Regions from separate parts of the uncultured Rossellomorea sp. genome, predicted to be linked through region 1. Evidence: riboswitches for the same ligand, from Rfam matches in the RefSeq annotation. Region 1 holds a riboswitch; each other region holds the start of a gene.
What was found. A riboswitch is a leader RNA that binds a small molecule or an ion and turns the genes downstream of it on or off. The one in region 1 is predicted to bind thiamine pyrophosphate.

Region 2: linked by a shared signal. The riboswitch ahead of thiT (energy-coupled thiamine transporter ThiT) and the one ahead of thiC (phosphomethylpyrimidine synthase ThiC) in region 1 are both predicted to bind thiamine pyrophosphate.
Region 3: linked by a shared signal. The riboswitch ahead of Q1B03_RS07325 (ABC transporter substrate-binding protein) and the one ahead of thiC (phosphomethylpyrimidine synthase ThiC) in region 1 are both predicted to bind thiamine pyrophosphate.
Region 4: linked by a shared signal. The riboswitch ahead of tenA (thiaminase II) and the one ahead of thiC (phosphomethylpyrimidine synthase ThiC) in region 1 are both predicted to bind thiamine pyrophosphate.

Annotation. Positions count from the first base shown of each region.
Region 1 covers NZ_CANKZT010000001.1:1,297,341-1,301,786, forward strand. The annotation lists gene thiC (phosphomethylpyrimidine synthase ThiC) at 1-1,568, opposite strand, end outside; TPP riboswitch at 1,717-1,833, opposite strand; gene Q1B03_RS06690 (copper homeostasis protein CutC) at 1,916-2,608, opposite strand; gene Q1B03_RS06695 (ABC transporter substrate-binding protein) at 2,828-3,766, opposite strand; gene Q1B03_RS06700 (hypothetical protein) at 3,787-4,308, opposite strand.
Region 2 covers NZ_CANKZT010000003.1:78,181-82,811, reverse strand. The annotation lists gene Q1B03_RS11700 (threonine/serine exporter family protein) at 1-214, opposite strand, end outside; gene Q1B03_RS11695 (threonine/serine exporter family protein) at 261-1,010, opposite strand; gene Q1B03_RS11690 (DedA family protein) at 1,137-1,784, opposite strand; gene thiT (energy-coupled thiamine transporter ThiT) at 1,933-2,529, opposite strand; TPP riboswitch at 2,599-2,697, opposite strand; gene Q1B03_RS11680 (hypothetical protein) at 2,781-3,080, opposite strand; gene Q1B03_RS11675 (thioredoxin family protein) at 3,311-3,637, opposite strand; gene Q1B03_RS11670 (general stress protein) at 3,770-4,093, shown strand; gene Q1B03_RS11665 (histidine phosphatase family protein) at 4,130-4,631, opposite strand, start outside.
Region 3 covers NZ_CANKZT010000002.1:77,849-82,479, forward strand. The annotation lists gene Q1B03_RS07315 (aldo/keto reductase family oxidoreductase) at 34-936, opposite strand; gene Q1B03_RS07320 (phosphotransferase enzyme family protein) at 1,023-1,928, shown strand; TPP riboswitch at 2,006-2,115, shown strand; gene Q1B03_RS07325 (ABC transporter substrate-binding protein) at 2,291-3,277, shown strand; gene Q1B03_RS07330 (thiamine-binding protein) at 3,290-3,583, shown strand; gene Q1B03_RS07335 (ABC transporter permease) at 3,580-4,341, shown strand; gene Q1B03_RS07340 (ABC transporter ATP-binding protein) at 4,343-4,631, shown strand, end outside.
Region 4 covers NZ_CANKZT010000001.1:201,743-206,373, forward strand. The annotation lists gene Q1B03_RS01090 (energy-coupling factor transporter transmembrane protein EcfT) at 1-463, opposite strand, end outside; gene Q1B03_RS01095 (ABC transporter ATP-binding protein) at 460-1,887, opposite strand; gene Q1B03_RS01100 (ECF transporter S component) at 1,902-2,480, opposite strand; gene tenA (thiaminase II) at 2,473-3,171, opposite strand; TPP riboswitch at 3,289-3,396, opposite strand; gene Q1B03_RS01110 (response regulator transcription factor) at 3,685-4,284, opposite strand; gene Q1B03_RS01115 (sensor histidine kinase) at 4,281-4,631, opposite strand, start outside.

The DNA.
Region 1 (4,446 bases):
AGTGTTTCATCATGATACTCCCTTGCACGCTCCGGGTCCAGGGATAAATTAAATTGGTCATTCCATCTAAATTCAAATCGAGCCTTAGAAACGGCATTATCTCTGACTTGTGCCCCTGGATGGCCTTTCGCCAAATCCGCTGCATGTGCTGCGATTTTATAAGCAATGACACCTTCTCTCACATCATCTTTATTCGGTAATCCCAGATGCTCTTTCGGTGTTACATAGCACAGCATGGCTGTCCCAAACCAACCGATCATGGCAGCCCCTATGGCGGAAGTAATGTGATCATACCCCGGTGCAATATCTGTCGTTAATGGCCCCAAGGTATAAAAAGGAGCTTCATGACAGATTTCCATTTGCTTATCCACATTCTCTTTAATCATATGCATCGGTACATGACCAGGGCCTTCAATCATGACTTGTACATCATGCTTCCAAGCAATTTTGGTTAGCTCGCCTAATGTTTCAAGCTCGGCAAACTGTGCTTCATCATTCGCATCAGCAATTGATCCGGGTCTTAAACCATCTCCTAAGGAAACGGAGATATCATAGGCTTTTAAAATCTTACATATATCTTCAAAATGGGAATAAAGAAAGTTCTCTTTATGATGGGCAAGACACCATTGTGCCATGATTGAACCTCCACGGGAAACAATGCCTGTTGTACGATCAGCCGTCAGATGAATATACCTCAATAAAACACCTGCATGAATGGTGAAATAGTCAACACCCTGCTCCGCCTGTTCGATCAATGTATCCCTGTACACACCCCATGTAAGATTCTCAGCAATTCCGTTTACTTTTTCTAGTGCTTGATAGATCGGTACCGTACCAACAGGGACAGGGGAGTTTCGAATGATCCACTCCCTTGTTGTATGAATGTTTTTACCTGTTGATAAGTCCATTATGGTATCGGCACCCCAACGAGTTGCCCACGTCATTTTCTCCACTTCTTCTTCAACGGAAGATGATACAGAAGAGTTTCCGATATTCGCGTTTATTTTCACATGAAAGTGACGACCGATGATCATCGGTTCACATTCAGGATGATTGATATTGGCAGGAATGATGGCCCTGCCCTTTGCTACTTCTTCTCTTACAAATGAAGGATCAACATTTTCCCGGATAGCGATGAACTCCATTTCCGGTGTAATGATTCCTTTTTTTGCATAGTGCATTTGAGTCACATTACGACCCATTTTTGCCCGTATTGGGGTACGTTTGATAGTAGTGAACGCCTCTACGTGTGCATAAGGATCGTCTCCTTTATAGCCGTTATCTTCCGGTTCGATTTCACGTCCCGGGTAAGCGGCGACATCCTGACGTTCCAGGATCCACTCTGTGCGAACGGAAGGTAACCCTTTATGAATATCGACTTGGTAACGCTCATCTGTATAAGGTCCGCTTGTATCGTATACACGAACCGGTTCATTCTCTTCAACGCCCAAGGAAACATTCGTCCTACTCAGTTCTATTTCTCTCATCGGTACATTTATGTCTGGTCTTGATCCTCCGACATATACTTTTTTACTGTTTTTAAATTGCGTTTTTAACTCGATCGCCACTTAACTTCTCCTCCTTTTGATTGGATCTTAGAAGTTACTGCGTCAGGCATCCCATTGTTCAACAAAAGGACATGAAGACACAAAAAAGGGTCCTGAATAATCAGAACCCGAAATGTCAAAAAGTAGTAAGCGCCTCAAAACACAAATAAACGCTTCCGCACTACTTCCCTACGCTGGTATCATCCAGATCAGGTTCAAAGGGTCAAAGAACTTATGCGTTCTCCTCTCAGTCCAAGCAATTTATCGGACTCCCCTAGTAGAAATATTGATAGTATTCTATTGTATTACATACTATTTTTACCATGATTCATTCTTTTTTCCAATAGTAGTATAGTAACAAAATCAAATTAGAACATAATCACACGTTTGATTTCCATTACCTTTTCAGGGTCTATCCCGAAGTCATAGCTCCCATTATGACGGACACCTGATCCTACATGATATTCTCTTGCTTTTAGCTTGCTGTGTATTTCGCCTATATTTTCCACAGTTAAACCCGAACCCGGCATGATAGTGGGACCACCCATTTGCTCTATTTCCCTCATTTTACCAATCGCCTCCAGTCCCTTACTCACTTCAGATTTTCCGCCTGATGTGAGAATTCGATCAACGTTCAATCCTGAATGGAATATTCCTTTGCATAAGGCTACTGGATCATCAGACAGGTCGATAGCGCGGTGAAAAGTAATCGATTGACCCTTCGCACTTTGTACGATCTCCATTAAAGCGTGGGAATCAAGCTTACCTTCATGTGATAATGCGCCAAAGACGATGCCACGGCTTCCCATTTCAACCATTGTTCTAACTTGTTCCACCATGGTATGCAATTCATCAGACTGATACGAGAAAGATTTACTATGTAATCGGATCATAATCTGAACAGGAATTGAAACGGTCCTTAATACTTTTTCTATCACATGAAAATCAGGAGTTAATCCTCCCTCATGTATGGCAGACACCAATTCAAGTCGATCTGCTCCGGATGCTTCTGCAACTTTGGCATCTTCCTCATTCAAGACTATGACTTCCAGTTTGCTCATGTTGAATTCTCCTAACGTGATGATGTTACGTTAACTTTATCACAATGTTGAAGATTGTTGAACTTGTGATGAAAAGGATTTCCCCGCAAAAATATGTTGTTATTTAAAAAGACAATACTCATACGTTTGCATTACAAATCCTATAAAAAGTAACAATCTATCAGAAAAAGACAATGATTCCTCTTGCAAATCATTGTCTTCCCCATCTCCCATTCAATCTTATTCAGAAAATAAATCCGGATACACCGTTTTTGCTGTTAGCTCAACGGCTTCTCCAATACGTGGTCCTGGTCTTGACATAATGTCTGAATCCAAGAAATAGACTTGGCCATTTTGCACTGCATTTACATCTTTCCAGCTTTCCCGGGACTTGATTTCGGCTGTCGGCTCATCGACATAACCCACTGTCGTTAAAATCATATTAGGGTTCCGTTTAATGATTTCTTCTTCGCCTACTTTCACCCAGCCTTTTTGATCTACAAAAATATTCTCGACCCCTGCCGTTTCAAGTATTTCCTGCTGAAACGTTTCTGCTCCTGCTGTATAAATATCAGGGGAGGGACTGATTTCAAAATATACTTGTTCTTTTTCCTTTAGCGTGCTTACTTTTTCTTTCACATCTGAAATCTGTTGCTTGATGCCGTCTACCAATTCGTTCCCCTTCTTCTCTACTCCCATTACCGTTGCAATTTGTTCTATATCCCCATAAACATCTTCAAAGGTTTGGGCAGATTGAATGACAAATACGTTTAATCCCGCTTCCTCAAGCTGCTTCACTCCTGCATCATCTCCAGTGGTATAAGCAATGACAACTTCCGGCTTTAGTGCAATGACCTCTTCCGCATTGACTGTCATGGAATCCGACACTCTTTTAATCTCTTTCGCTTCCTCTGGATAGTTGTCGTATTCAGTTGCCCCGATTACCTTATCTCCTGCTCCTATGGCAAAGAGAATCTCTGTGTTACTCGGCTGTAAGGAAATAACGGTTTCCGGCACTTTCTCAAAGCTAATCTCTTCTCCCCTGTCATCGATGACAGAATAAGACTCATTATCAGACTTGACTTCCTTTGTGGATGTTACTTCTTCCCCATTGCTGCACCCTGCGAAAACAACCAGGATGAATGATAATAGTAAACTATTTAACCATGACTTTTTCATATTTCATCTTCCCCGCTTCTCTATATTTTGTCTTTATACGATTTACTCACAAAAGGAATTTCTTCAATCCCTTCACATTTATTCACATACACGGCCATCACAAACAGGACATTTGCCAGTAAATGAGCGTATTTAAATAGAATATTTTCCACTTTCATCTCAGTACTGACTTTATGTAAGGCACGGACGGACTTTTTTGCTTCACTGCGACAGGTATGAAGCGTACATGCGGCTGTACAGCCTTGAGGAAGGACAAAGGTTTGGATACGCTCCTCGACTTCCGACACATAACGATCGTACATTTGGCTCAATTTATTCAAGTCGTCTTCCTTGATGGCTGTCATTCCCCGGACCGAACCATTGAGGTGGTACGCCATCTCAGCTAAATATAGTAAATCGTCCTGAACTTTCGGTAAGTGCTCCGTCATTGATGACGCGAGTCCAATTTTAGTCGACAGTGAATCGGTCCGGATCTCAAAATCCACGGTTGAAACAGACTCACGCATATAGGGATAACATAAATAGCGGAAATCCTTTGCCATATGTAAGTTCCTCCTTTCTGAATGATGTTTGTGAAGCACCTATCGTATCTTCCGGGAGGTTTAAATAAACACAAAAAAACCAACCAAGAATATTGGCCGGCAGTTGTCATCCATATGAAAAAAGAGATGCTAAAAAGC
Region 2 (4,631 bases), on a different contig from region 1:
TCGCAAACACCTGACTGATCACGGCCACGACAAAGGATGCAAGTAACGTCGCAAGTACCGCATCGGCGTCGTTTAAACTCATTACTATGTAGATGATCCAGCCTAACATTCCAACAATTCCGCATTTGAAAAGGGACTGCTTTGGAGCATTGAAGATAATCCCGAATGCAGCAGCGGAGATGAAGCTGGTCACTAATTGTTCTATGATGAGCATTCCCTTTTCACCTCATTCTTTTTTCCTAATACTAAACAAAGTCACCCTACGTCAGAGTGAAAACTACGGCAATACCCGTCCCGATGGCAAACGCCGTTAAAAAAGCTTCTGCTCCCTTCGATAAACCCGACACCAAATGCCCTGCCATTAAGTCCCGGACGGCATTGGTAATGAGGAGCCCGGGAACCAGAGGCATCACTGATCCAATAATAATCTTATCCAGCTCCTGTCCGACTCCAAGCTGGACGAACCCATAGGAAAGCATTCCGATAATAAAGGAAGCGAGAAACTCGGCGAAGAATTTAATGGGCACGAGTCGATGAAAATAGATCAGGCTCGTAAACCCGACTCCACCAGCGAAAAGCGCAGGAATGAAGTCATTCCACATTCCCTGGAACATGATGAGAAAACATCCGCTTGCAATCGAAGCGGCCAATACCTGAATCACAAAGGAGTAAGAAAGATCAGATTGATCAAGCTTTTCCAAAGCATTGTATGCTTCTTCAAGGGTGAGATGCCCCTTACTGATTTGCCTTGAAATACTATTCACTAGGGTTACTTTTTCAAGATCGGTAGACCGTTCGTTTATTCGAATAAGCTTCGTTTTCGTTGGTTCAGACGTTTCAATCGAGAAGATGATCCCTGTTGGTGTAACATAGCTGTGAGATTCTGAAATCCCATAAGAAGCGGCGATCCGCATCATCGTATCCTCTACGCGATACGTTTCTGCACCACTTTGCAGCATAATCTTACCCGCCAGCAAACTTACCTCCATAATGTCATATCTTCTTATCATTTTTGCTTCCAATATAGATCTCTCCACACGTGCTATTTTTTGAATAGGTCTAGTTTATAGGAAAGAATGGGTGTAAGCAATGAGGAAGGGGATGATTTTACGAAGATTTAATCTGCGTAGAGGGTTTTAGGATTGAGTTTTTTTGTAACTTGACGAAAATTTTTCAGTCTCCGAATCTTTACTAATCATCCTTCTATTCCCTTTTCTCTTCCTTTTAAAGAGAATGTACAAAACAGTTACCAGCACAAATCCTGTTAGAACCAACAGTTGATATTCTTCTACCAACCCCAAGATCACTTCTCTATCACCATCATAGAACTTGCCTATACTTAAGAAAAAAAAGGTAGACGGAGCTATCCCAAGCATAGTAAGGAGAGAATACACTTTCAAATCCATTTTTGCCATGCCTGCCATGAAGGGGATGATATTTCCTAAATGAAGGGGACTTGCAATTGCTACGCTCCAGATTCCGTAACGGTTGAACTTTTCCTGAGCTTCTTTGAGCTTCTTCCGTTTTTCAGGTTTCAACCTTGCCTCAAGCTTCGCACCTAATTTTGAACTGATAAAATAAGGAATATAGCTACCCGCTGTATAAAGAAAGCTTCCTATTAGAGAAAGCACTCCTATCTCCATCCACGTTAATTCTAAAATAAATCCCATTGTTACGATGAAAAAAGTGCCCACAAAAGGGAAAGCACTTCCTTCAATAAATAGAGAAAGCAATACACCCCATATCCCCCACTCTGCCGAATAATTTGCCATGATTTCTTCCATCGAGGTCACTCCTATATGAACGAATAACTTAAGTATAAAAAAATCACCAACATGCAAACAGAAGCCGTAGAAGTAAATACTTCTAAGACCTGGGATGTATTTTCATAGAAAAAAGACCAGCCTCTTTATAGTGACCGGTCCAAATAACTTAGGATGCCTTTCGGTTGCTTTCTTGAGGAGATACCCTTACTTTGATCAATCTTGGCACTGTGTTGAGTACGATCAGCAGAGCGATTGAACAAAGAAGAGCTGAGCCCAACATGGTGATTCCGTTTGCTGCTAATGAAAAAAGTAGCGGCGACATGCCTTTTGGCGCATATTCTGCAAAGAAGACATATCCTGCGATGAAGTGCCAAAAATATCGACCCAGACTACCTAAAAACGTAGCAGCCACTACCCACATGACCGCTCTAGTTCGACGGTTACTTCTTACTGAGGATTGGATCTTACCGGAAAAGAATCCGGCAAGACCGATAAAGGCAAAGGCGATGAAATATTCAATTACCATTTGCACTGGAGTCGCAATCCAAGCGTCACCCAAGGCAATCTGCAATAGGCCCCATACAAATCCAGCCAGTATACCAGCCTTCCATCCTCTTCGATATGACAATAGAAAAATAGGAACCATTGCTATCGAAATGGAGATACTGGGTGATAGCTTAATAGAAGGAAGCATATCAAGGATAACGGCGAATGCCGCCATCAATGAGGCTTCAAGTAAAACGACAAGACGCATGTTTTTCATAAAAGAATCCCCCTTGTAAGATGAAACGAAACCATAAGGGGGCTGAATGTAAAAGGAAAAATAAGCCATGCTGCTTACTATCCACATCCCTACGCTAGTACTAACTAACAGGTTCAGAGGGTCAGAACAGATTGTTCACTCTCAGCTTTCGCTCCCCTTGTGGTAACGTTTATAAAGTTGTTTGGTTTTATTATACATGAAGAATGAAATGATAAAAGATAGAGAGGTTCACTCTTTAACTTCGCTATTGATTAAGGTGACTCATTAAGAGGATCGTGAAGTATGATGACGGGCATTGACTTAGGGGTAACCATGAATCCATAGACTTTTCCGTCCTTGTCCTTATACGCTACAGAATAATCTCCAAACTGGGGTGAGAATTCGACGTTCTGGTATTCGAGGTCCAGATCTTGATACTTCAGGCTGATATACAGGTTAGTGGCAATTCTTGCTGTCAAGTGTTGTACACTGGAAATCCGGTTGGCTACTATTATGAGGATGATTGCTAAACCAAGTAACATGACTTTCTTTGTCCTGGACAATCTGATCATTCATCAAGCCCCCTTTTATTTCTTCATGACTACTATACTCGTATACTCTCTATTATATACCTATTCACCGAACCATGACAAAAGAGCTACTTTTTTAGCAGCTCTTTTTCATTGTCTATAATCCCCAACTTAAAACAGCTCTCGATTTTTAATTTTCACAGTATTAAACAACCGTTTAATACTGTAAACTTTGACAAACCAACAACTTTCACGCTTAATCAAACGTTTGTTTAGTTGTCTAACATCTTCACCAGACGGGACATTTGGGTATGTAACTCATCGATTGGAACGAATCGGGCCTTCCTGAACATTTCTTTTCCATCTACAAATACGATGACCACCGGCACAGTAAAGATAGAGAACCCACCAGCTATTTCCGGTATTTCCCCTGCATCGGCATGAATGGACTTTACATCTTGAAACTCTTCCAGCACCCCTTTCACTTGGGGCAGTAGAGCGTGACAAACAGAGCAATTGGGTCTGGATATGTATAGTAACACCATCTTTTCTCCTGCCAGAGTAGCATTGATAGTTTCTAAAGAATGAACTTCTTCCATATCTAACCGTCTCCCTTCTTTCATTACACACACTAGTAATATGTATACCCACCTATTCAAAGGTTTACTAATAGGAACCCGCGGGAAAAGATAAACGAAGACAAAATAATTTGAAAAATGGAGGAGATTGAATTGAAACCGACTGTTAAGGAATTTTATGACGATAAGGAATTAATTACAGAAGTTGAAAAGCTTTCTTCTCAAGGTATCGACAAACACAATCTTTATGTATTATCCCATGATGATGACCGGACGGACAGAGTCGCTGATCGGGCTGACGCCAATGAGATCGGTGTTAAGGAAACAGGCATCGGGACTGCAGTAGGGAACATGATTCTGAATAAAGGCGACGAACTCCGAAACAAGCTGATGGAAGTTGGATTTTCCCACGCAGAAGCGGATCAGTACGAAGGAAAGCTCGATGAAGGAAAGATATTATTGATTGTTAAGAACTGACCTTATAGAACAATGACTTAGGATGATTCCCCGGAATCATCCTTTTTTGTCTTGAAAAACATATAGCTTCCCGTTTGCTGGTCTTCTAAACTTAGGGCCATTAAACCCTCGTTTAATCAGCTCTTTTCTCATAAACATCATAATCCCGCCATGCCCAACAATGAGAACGTCCTCACCCTCATGTATGATCGCTTCGACAATCCTGTTGATTCTTTTAAGGATTTCATTCTTACTTTCAGGCTGAGAACGATGATTAAACCACCAGGCTACCCGGATCATAAACAAATGTAAAAACAGAGGAAGCTTTCTCTTGTAATTGAATAAGGGAGATAGTCTGATTTCACGTAGTTCCTTCAACGATACGATATCCCCGGCATAGACTTTTCGAGCAGTTACTTCTGCCCTGGTTAAGTCACTTGCGTAGCACTTCTTCCATTCAATATCATGAAGATCAACCTCATTCTCTTCTACATCAGACTCATCGTACTCTTCTACCCACTTCATTAGTTCTTCGGATGTTACAAATCTTTCAGGGTAT
Region 3 (4,631 bases), on a different contig from region 1:
AAAGGATCGTCTTTTTTGCTGTACTAAGTTCTATTACGGCACATCATGTCCCATAGAAGTTTGCAGGATTTCAAACCATTGATCGTGGTTTAAAGAAATAGAAAGAGAGTCGATTGCATGTTGAATGCGTTCTTTTTTACCGGAACCGACAATAGGCATAATGTTTGAAGGGTGATTAAGAAGCCAGGCATATAGAACTTCATCAATTCCCTTTGCACCTGTTTCTTCTTTTATCTTCTTCAATGTATGTTGAAGACGAATGGCTTTCTCATCCTCTCCCTTGAAAATCGCACCGCCTGCGAGTGGAGACCAGGCCATCGGCGCGACACGTTTCTCCTGACAAAGGTTTAATGTACCGTCTTCGAAGTTTTCTAAGTGATAGGCAGATAATTCGATTTGATTCGTGATCAATGGAAACGGCAAATAGGATTGAAGCATATTCCATTGATGATCTTTAAAGTTTGATACTCCAAAGTGACGTACCTTTCCTTCTTCCTTCAATTGAGTGAAGGCTTCAGCCACTTCTTCTCCATTCATAAATGGATCTGGCCTGTGAATCAATAATAAATCGATGTAGTCCGTTTTTAGATTCTGCAGGGAGTTTTCAACAGATGTCAAAATATGCTTTTTACTCGTGTTGTAATGATGTGTTTTATGTTCCGGACGATTTTCAGAAGGGAGGACAATACCGCATTTCGTCACAATCTCCATTTTCTCACGTAAGGAAGGCTGAAGGGCAAGGGCTTCACCAAATAAGGCTTCACACATGTACGAGCCATAAATATCTGCGTGATCAAAAGTTGTGATTCCATTTTCAATATTTTCCTGGATCAAAGCAAGGGTTTCTTCCTTTGATTGATTCCAGTCTGCAAGTCTCCACAACCCATGAATGATTCTTGAGAATGATAAGTCTTCCGTCATTTGTATTCTTTGCATGGATGCAACCTCTTTTCATATGGTATGTAGACATTCTTTCATAGTCATACTAAACGTATATTACTATGTTTGGAAGGGAATTAAAAATGATTGAACCTCTTCATGATCTATTATTGAACTGGAAGGTTCATCCTTCCTGCATAGAGACTGTGGACAGTCATCCGAATGTTTATAAGGTAAAGAATCTTGGGAAGACATATTATTTGAAAAAAAGATTCAATTCTTCTGTGAAGATGCTAGAAGAAGAGTATCTCTTAACGACCTATTTACAGGAAAGCGGACTTACCGTTGAAAGGCCATTGCTAACGGTCTCACACCAGTCTTATGTACAACAGCATCAAGATTTCTACTCCCTGTATCCAGCCCTCGAAGGAAAGCCAGTACAAGTCTATTCCTTAGCTTCTCTTAAAAAGGCGGGAACGTATCTCTTTCAACTCCATGGCAGACTAAAGCAATATGTCTGTAAATACGAGGTAGAAGAATGGAAAGTTGACACACATTTGAGAGAGTGGATAGCCGGGCAAGATCCGACATCGATTGAAATATGGGGGAAAGGGTTTATAGGCAGGCTAAATGAGTGGTCTTTCTCCTATAGCAAATTGCCTCATCAACTCGTACATGGTGACTGCCACCCGCGGAATATCCTCATAAATGAGGAAAGGGTGACCGGGGTCATCGATTTTGAAAGGATACGAAAAGCCCCCCGTATAGCAGATATGGGTTACTTTATCGCAGGGATCCTCAAAGACCTGGTACAGCAAGATAAGAAAGAGCATTTCGAATGTATCCATACCTTTTTGGCGGGGTATCACTTCGATGCTGCCTTAACGCAAGATGAGAAGAGACTGCTGCCATTCTTAGTCATTATCTTCCTTGTCCAATATACGTTTTTTTACAATCAAAAAGGGTATTCACATCTTGTATCTACCTATATACCGTTCATTAACGGACTTGTAGATAACGGTGATTACGAACGAGCCTTTCAAATTTAATTAACTTTAATAGGAAATGCTTGAATATCCATCTACTCTGTGGCAAAGTAGGGTAGAAGATAACGTTTAATTTCATAGTAAAAGTGTAGGGGAACCGGTATGGCCGGTTGAGATTGTATCCTGTAGATACTGACCCTTTGAACCTGAACTGGCTGATACCAGCGTAGGAAACATTCTCTTAAACAATACATGATCATGTTTAACGATGCGTCCCGGGCTGAAGGCTTGGGGCGCTTTTTGTTATAGTGTCCCAAAGCTTTTTAGGTTCCATCTGCCTTTTGTTTTACATTCATTCACCTTATTAAGTGAAGAATAACGAATAAACGTTACAACTACATATGAGGATTTGAGGAGGAATCAAGATGAAAAAATGGATGGTCATCATCTGTGCTGTCTTTCTTTTAACTGCCTGCAGCGGTGGAGGAAATACGGCAGATGAACAAAAGGATGATCTTAAAAAGGTATCGGTCGTACTGGACTGGACACCGAATACCAATCACACTGGATTATACGTTGCGAAAGAAAAAGGATACTTCGAAGAGAAGGGGCTGGATGTGGATATCATCTTACCAGGTGAGGCTGGGGCAGATCAACTCGTTGCCTCGGGTAAAACTGAGTTCGGGGTTGGATACCAGGAAAGTGTCACACAAGCCAGGGTACAGGATGTTCCCCTCGTATCAATCGCTGCGGTTATACAGCATAATACCTCGGGGTTTGCATCACCTAAGAGCAAGGATATTACGACACCAAAGGATTTTGAAGGTAAAAGTTATGGCGGTTGGGGTTCCCCTGTTGAAAAAGCTGTCATGACATCGATTATGAAACAAGAAAACGCAGATGTAGAGAAAGTGGATTTTGTAAACATGGGAGATACAGATTTCTTTACTGCCGTGAAACGGGATGTTGACTTTGCATGGATCTACTATGGATGGACAGGTATTGAAGCAGAGCTTCGCGGTGAGGAATTGAACATGATGTACGTAAAGGACTACTCTGAAAAACTGGATTATTACACTCCTGTCCTGACAACAAATGAAAAAATGATTGAATCAGATCCCGATACGGTTAAAGCCTTCTTGGCAGCTGCTTCAAAAGGGTATCAGTTTGCAATCGACAAACCGAAGGATGCAGGTGAAATTCTTTTAGAGGCAGCTCCGGATCTTGATGAAGAATTAGTCATGAAGAGCCAGGAATGGCTGGCTCCTAAATACAAGGATGATGCTGACAGATGGGGAGAGCAGAAGCTTGAGGTATGGGAAAACTATGCTTCATGGATGTATGAGAACAATTTATTAGATAAGGAACTGGACAGTAAAAAAGCTTTTACAAACGAATTTTTACCAAATTAAGAGGTGAACAAAATGGGGAACGCACTCGTAAGCATACAAATTATTTCGAAGACGAAAAATGGTGAAGACGTTATACCATACGTGGATGAAGCCATCGCGATCATTGATAAATCTGGTGTCCGTTATGAAGTCCATCCATTAGAAACGACAATGGAAGGAAATCTATCTGACTTATTTAAGGTGATTGAACAAATGAATGAACGAATGATTGAAATGGGCAGCTCAAACGTCATTTCTCAAATCAAGGTATTATATCAGCCGGCCGGGATTGAAATGGATCAATTAACGGAGAAGTATAAAGGATGAAAGCATGGATATCGAAAGGATGGAGACCCTTCTTGGTCATCATCCTTTTATTCATCATTTGGGAATCCACCATTAGAGTATTTGAGGTGCCGGCATGGCTAATGCCTTCACCTTCAGAAATATGGGCGGAAGGAGTCGCCTCATGGTCCACGTTTACAACACATCTTGCTTCGACAACACTCCTTACGATCGGAGGGTTTGTGATTGGATGTACGATTGGCATCGGGACTGCAGTGGGTCTGCATCTCCTCCCTAAAGTAAGAGAAGCGATATATCCACTTATGATTTTGTCTCAAAATATTCCGATCATCGTCCTGGCTCCTTTACTTGTTATCTGGTTTGGATTTGGACTATTGCCGAAAATCATTGTGATAACGTTGATCTGCTTTTTTCCGGTCGCGGTCTCGGCGCTGGATGGGTTCAGACAGACGAACCCCGAGTATATTCTTTACATGAAAATGTCAGGAGCATCAAAGGGGCAAATCTTTCGAAAAGTTGAATGGCCGCATGCACTACCGTCCATCTTCTCAGGACTGAAAATTTCAGCTACCTATAGTGTGATGGGGGCAGTCATCTCGGAATGGTTAGGTGCTCAGAAAGGAATCGGGGTCTACATGACACTTGCCTCTTCTTCCTTCAGGACAGACAGGGTATTTGTTGCCATCTTTATGATTATGCTGCTCAGCCTGGCTTTCTTTGGCATCATCTTGTTATTAGAAAAAATCATGATTAAGTGGAATCGGAAGGAGGACAAATAGCATGACAACCTTATCCATTCAAAATATGTCCAAATACTTTGACGGAGAACTGATCCTGGATAACCTTTCCATACATGTGGAAGAAGGTGAGTTTGTCTCGATCCTTGGTCCTTCTGGAAGCGGGAAGAGCACGCTGTTTCATGTCATCGGCGGATTATTCACACCCGATTCAGGAGATATTCAATTAGATGGAAGGTCGATTAATGGTCAGAGAGGAACCATCAGTTATATGCCTCAAAGTCCGTCCCTCCTTCCATGGAGAACGGTGATTGAGAATGTGATGCTGGGTC
Region 4 (4,631 bases), 1.1 Mb from region 1:
TGAATCCTGCCATAAAACTATACGCATACTTAGGTTTTAATCTCAGCTGCTGCATAAGGGAGTAGAAAAGCTTCACCGGTCTCGTTGTAAGAGCAAATAATAATCCCAATATAGCGAATACGATGGTACGCAATCCAACATGGATCCCCCGATAAAAACTCTCTTCGGTAATGTGGATCCATCCAAATTTCATCCATGTTGTTTCACCTTTCCCAAATAAAACCATTGATGAAGCAGTAGAGATGAAAACAAGGAAAAAGGGTAAAATCATTAAACTGACCGTTCTATATGAATATCCCGAGAACACCCATAACAGGAGAAAAAAGAGTAAGCTCAAATATAACAACCAGTTAAGATAATGAATAAAAAGCAGGAATACAAAAAGCCCGATCAAGGTCATTAGCTTGAAGCTGGGATTTATTTGATGAAGCCAGGTTTCTCTATGCTCGAGTTCTATATTCATATTGCTTTACTACCTGCGATCTCATTATGGAAATCCTGGGTGAGACGCCCCTTTTCAATTACCCATACTCTGGATGCAAAGTGAGTAATAATATTTTCATCATGTGTCACCATCAAAATGGTAGTTCCTTCCTTTTGGTAGCCTTGAAGCATCTCAAGTAACGCAAACGTATTTTGGGAATCCTGGCCAAAGGTCGGTTCGTCCAATAATAGAAGATCTTTATTCCTGACAAGGGACGCTGCGACGCTTAATCTGCGCTTTTGCCCCATTGATAAATGATAGGGATGATGTTGTTTGTATGGATCAAGCTTAAATCGCTTTAAAATTGCATGCACTTTTTCCTCCACTATCCCTTCATCCACTTTCCCCCGCCGAAAGGAATACGCAACTTCATCAAACACACTGTGTGTTACAAACTGAAACTCGGGATTTTGAAAAACAAACGTACATTCCTCGGGAGCATTCTTTCCTTTTACCTGTCTCCCATATAATTCATACGTCCCGGTCGTTTGGATGAATTTCATGAGACTGTGGAGTAATGTTGATTTACCTGCTCCGTTCTTTCCGGTGATTGCAATCCATTCACCTTCAAGGCTGACGGCATTTTCAAGGTGGATTTTCAATTCTTTTTGTACATACCCTTTGAAGTTCTCTAGCTTTAAATTCGTTTTTCCAAACGGGGCAGCCTTCTCCGGGAGGTGGGAAGAAAGATAATCTTTCCACGCTTCCGGATACCATACCCCAACTGTTTTCATTGTTTCCTTAAAATTTGATAAAATGTGAGTCTTTGGACCATCAGCCACTATTCTTCCACTAGCATCGAAAAGAATAATACGATCTATGATATCCAGTACGTGCCCAAGCTTATGCTCAACGATAAGTAACGTTTTATCTTTGCATGTCGTTTTCACTGTTTCCCATACAGATTTTGTACTCTCTTCATCTAACATGGCTGTAGGCTCATCCAGAAATAGCGTATGGGGATGGAGCGCAAGGGCAGAGGCAATGGCTAATTTTTGCTTCATCCCCCCAGATAGAGAGGAGATTTTCGTATGGGAATCCATCAGACTTAAATTCACCTTCTCTAACAGTTCTTTAATAATCTCTGGCATTTCGTCTCTTGGAATCTGGTTGTTCTCCAAAACAAAGGCAATTTCCTCATCTACATAGGGCATACAAAATTGAGCGTCCGGATCTTGAAAGACATACCCGAAGGATTCAGGACGTTCAATCGAGTCAGCTTTCATCGGCACATCTATCGAATGGGGTATCACACCGGAAAAAACCTGGAGGAGTGTGGATTTGCCACATCCCGACGGTCCTAATAGCAATACCTTTTCCCCATCTTCTATTGAAAGGCTTACGTCTTTAAACATCAGTTCCTCTGAACCGGAGAATGTAAGGCGCAGATTTTCAACATGCATCGTCCTTCCCTCCTTTACTGATTCAACGCGTCATAATCTTTTTGCTCTGCATTTCTGACTAAACTGGTTACCCCCGTTTTCTCCAGAGCCTTAACGAGATAAAAGGCTCCTATGCCTGCTATCACGATGGATCCTATTAATCTGGCACCAATAAAAAGTGATAAATTCCACAGAACCAGGTCTCCCATGTATCCCTTAAAGTAGTCCATCAGGATTGAGCCAATTGCTGAGCCCACAGCTGCTGCACAAATGATGATGACATCATAACGCTTATAGCGGGTGATAAGGAAAATCAACTCTGCAAACAATCCTTGAATAAGACCGAATAGGAGTACCTCGAGGCCCCATTCACTTCCCATGAGAAATTCCCCTGAAGATGCTGCAATTTCTGCCAGAAGTGCGACACCAGGTTTCCTAATGATTAAAAAAGCCACGGTTGCCGCCATGAACCACATGCCATAGATCAGTTGATCCGCATGCAATCCAAATGGCTTTAACAGGTTATAAACCGGTCCCCAAAGCTTATATATAATTCCAAAACCTATGGAGATCACGACCGTTACTAAAATGTCCGTCAGCTTTAATTTAGACATGTACTTTACCTTCTTTGACTAAAGAAGACTGAAACGGCCATTTCTCGAGTGTGTATGCCATTTCCCAAAATTGGAATTCATAAATGCTGCTCAAAATGAAATTCTCTTTCATTCTTTCCTTGTCTGTTTCTGTCATCGTTGCTGCCAATCCATCCAGTCGCTGAATCTGTTCTTCCACTAACTCCCGAAACCATTCTCCCCCATAAGCTGCGATCCACTCCTGATAAATGGCCTCCTCAGGTGTACATGATTTCAAGCGTTCACCGATCTCATAATACAACCAGTAGCAGGGGAGTATTGCCGCCAGAATATCTGCGAGCCCCCCATACTGAGCGGACCGATACATATGTGACGTGTACGCATAAGCCGTAGGAGCAGGTTCGAACTGCTGTTTTTCTTCTTCCGTGATCCCTAATCGATTTGAGAAATTTTCATGAAGTGAAAGCTCTGCTTCATTTGTCCCAACAGCGTGTGTTGCCATTCTAGAGGTAGTATGTAAGTCTGTTGCTTTGGCTGCCCCAAGTGCCTGCACCTTTGAAAAGTGGGATAGGTAATAGGCATCTTGCAGGATGTAATACCTGAAGTTTTCAAGGGGGAGGGTTCCCTCACCAATCCCTTTAACGAAAGGATGTTGAAAGCTCGCTTCCCAAATTTCGTTTACTTCGTTTCTTAAGTACGTTGAAAATGACATAATATCTTTCTCCTTTTCCAGACGACCCGAACTGGGCAACAAAAAAGCCACTTCCCATTATGCATGCAGCATACAGAAAGTGGCTTGAGATCAGAATGTAAGATTACGATTCTACGCGACCGTCAAACACCACTTCCCTACGCTGGTCTCAACCAGATCAGGTTCAAAGGGTCTTAAAGTCATACTTTAATCTCAGCCTTTAATAAGGCACCCCTAGTGGATCGTCCTATGAAATTTTGTATTCGATGCTATCGTACCATGATTCTTTTGCTTGTCAACACCAAAAAGAAAACCTTTCATCAATTTTCCATTCGCCCTTCCCCTACAAAACCAATCACAGCAAAGGATACCCACTTTAAAAATTTTAATGAAATTCCTTTAAGAATAAAGCTCTTTACAGCAATATTAACTGCATACTACAAATGTATAAATATACAAAAATGGATTATGGGATGACAATCATTACAATTAAAGTAGGGAGGGGCTTCCATGTTGGAAGTCCCTCCCTGCCCATCATTTAAACCATCCTTTTTCTTTTGATTGAGTGATGGCTTCGATTCGATTTTTAACTTCAAGCTTGTCGAGTATGGTAGAGATATAGTTTCGGACGGTACCCGTTTTCAGGCTAAGCTCATCGGCTATCTCCTTCGTGTTTTTCCCGTCAGCAACCAGCTCCAACACTTCCTTTTCACGGTCTGTCAAAGGATTCTCTTCACTATACACATCGTCCATGAGCTCTGGTGCATAAATACGTTTACCCTCCATCACAAGGCGAATCGAGTTCGCCAGTTCTTCACTTGGGCTGTCCTTTAACAAATAACCCTTCACTCCCCCTTTTAATGCACGCTGGAAATAACCGGACCTGGCAAAGGTTGTCAGGATAATCACTTTGCAATTTTCGCCTTTTAACTCCTCTGCTGCTTCAAGACCGGTCTTTTTAGGCATTTCAATATCCATGATACAAATATCCGGCTGCAGCTCGTGGACGAGGGCAATGGCTTCTTCTCCATTGCCCGCCTTTCCCACCACTTCCATATCATCCTCTAAGCTAAGTAACGAGCCTAAGGCACCTAATAACATTCGCTGATCTTCCGCGATAACAATTCGAATCATTCCATTCCCTCCCTGTCTGTCTGCTTAATCACTTTCGGCACTCTCATAATCAAGATGGTCCCATTCTCTGTAAGGATGTCTAAACTTCCATTTACAAATTCCAAGCGTTCTCTCATCCCGATTAAACCGCTGCCTTTAGACTGTGTGTAATCTCCTCCGATTCCTACACCATCATCCTTCACCACAATGGTCATCTCTTTATCCGACTCTTCAATGATGAGCTCACAGTATGAAGCCTTACTATGTTTGACAACATTCGTCACGGCTTCTTTTAGGCACATGCTCAAGATATTTTCCAGAAAGAGTGATGCTTGGGGCAGCATGACTTCATCATCCATCACGAAATC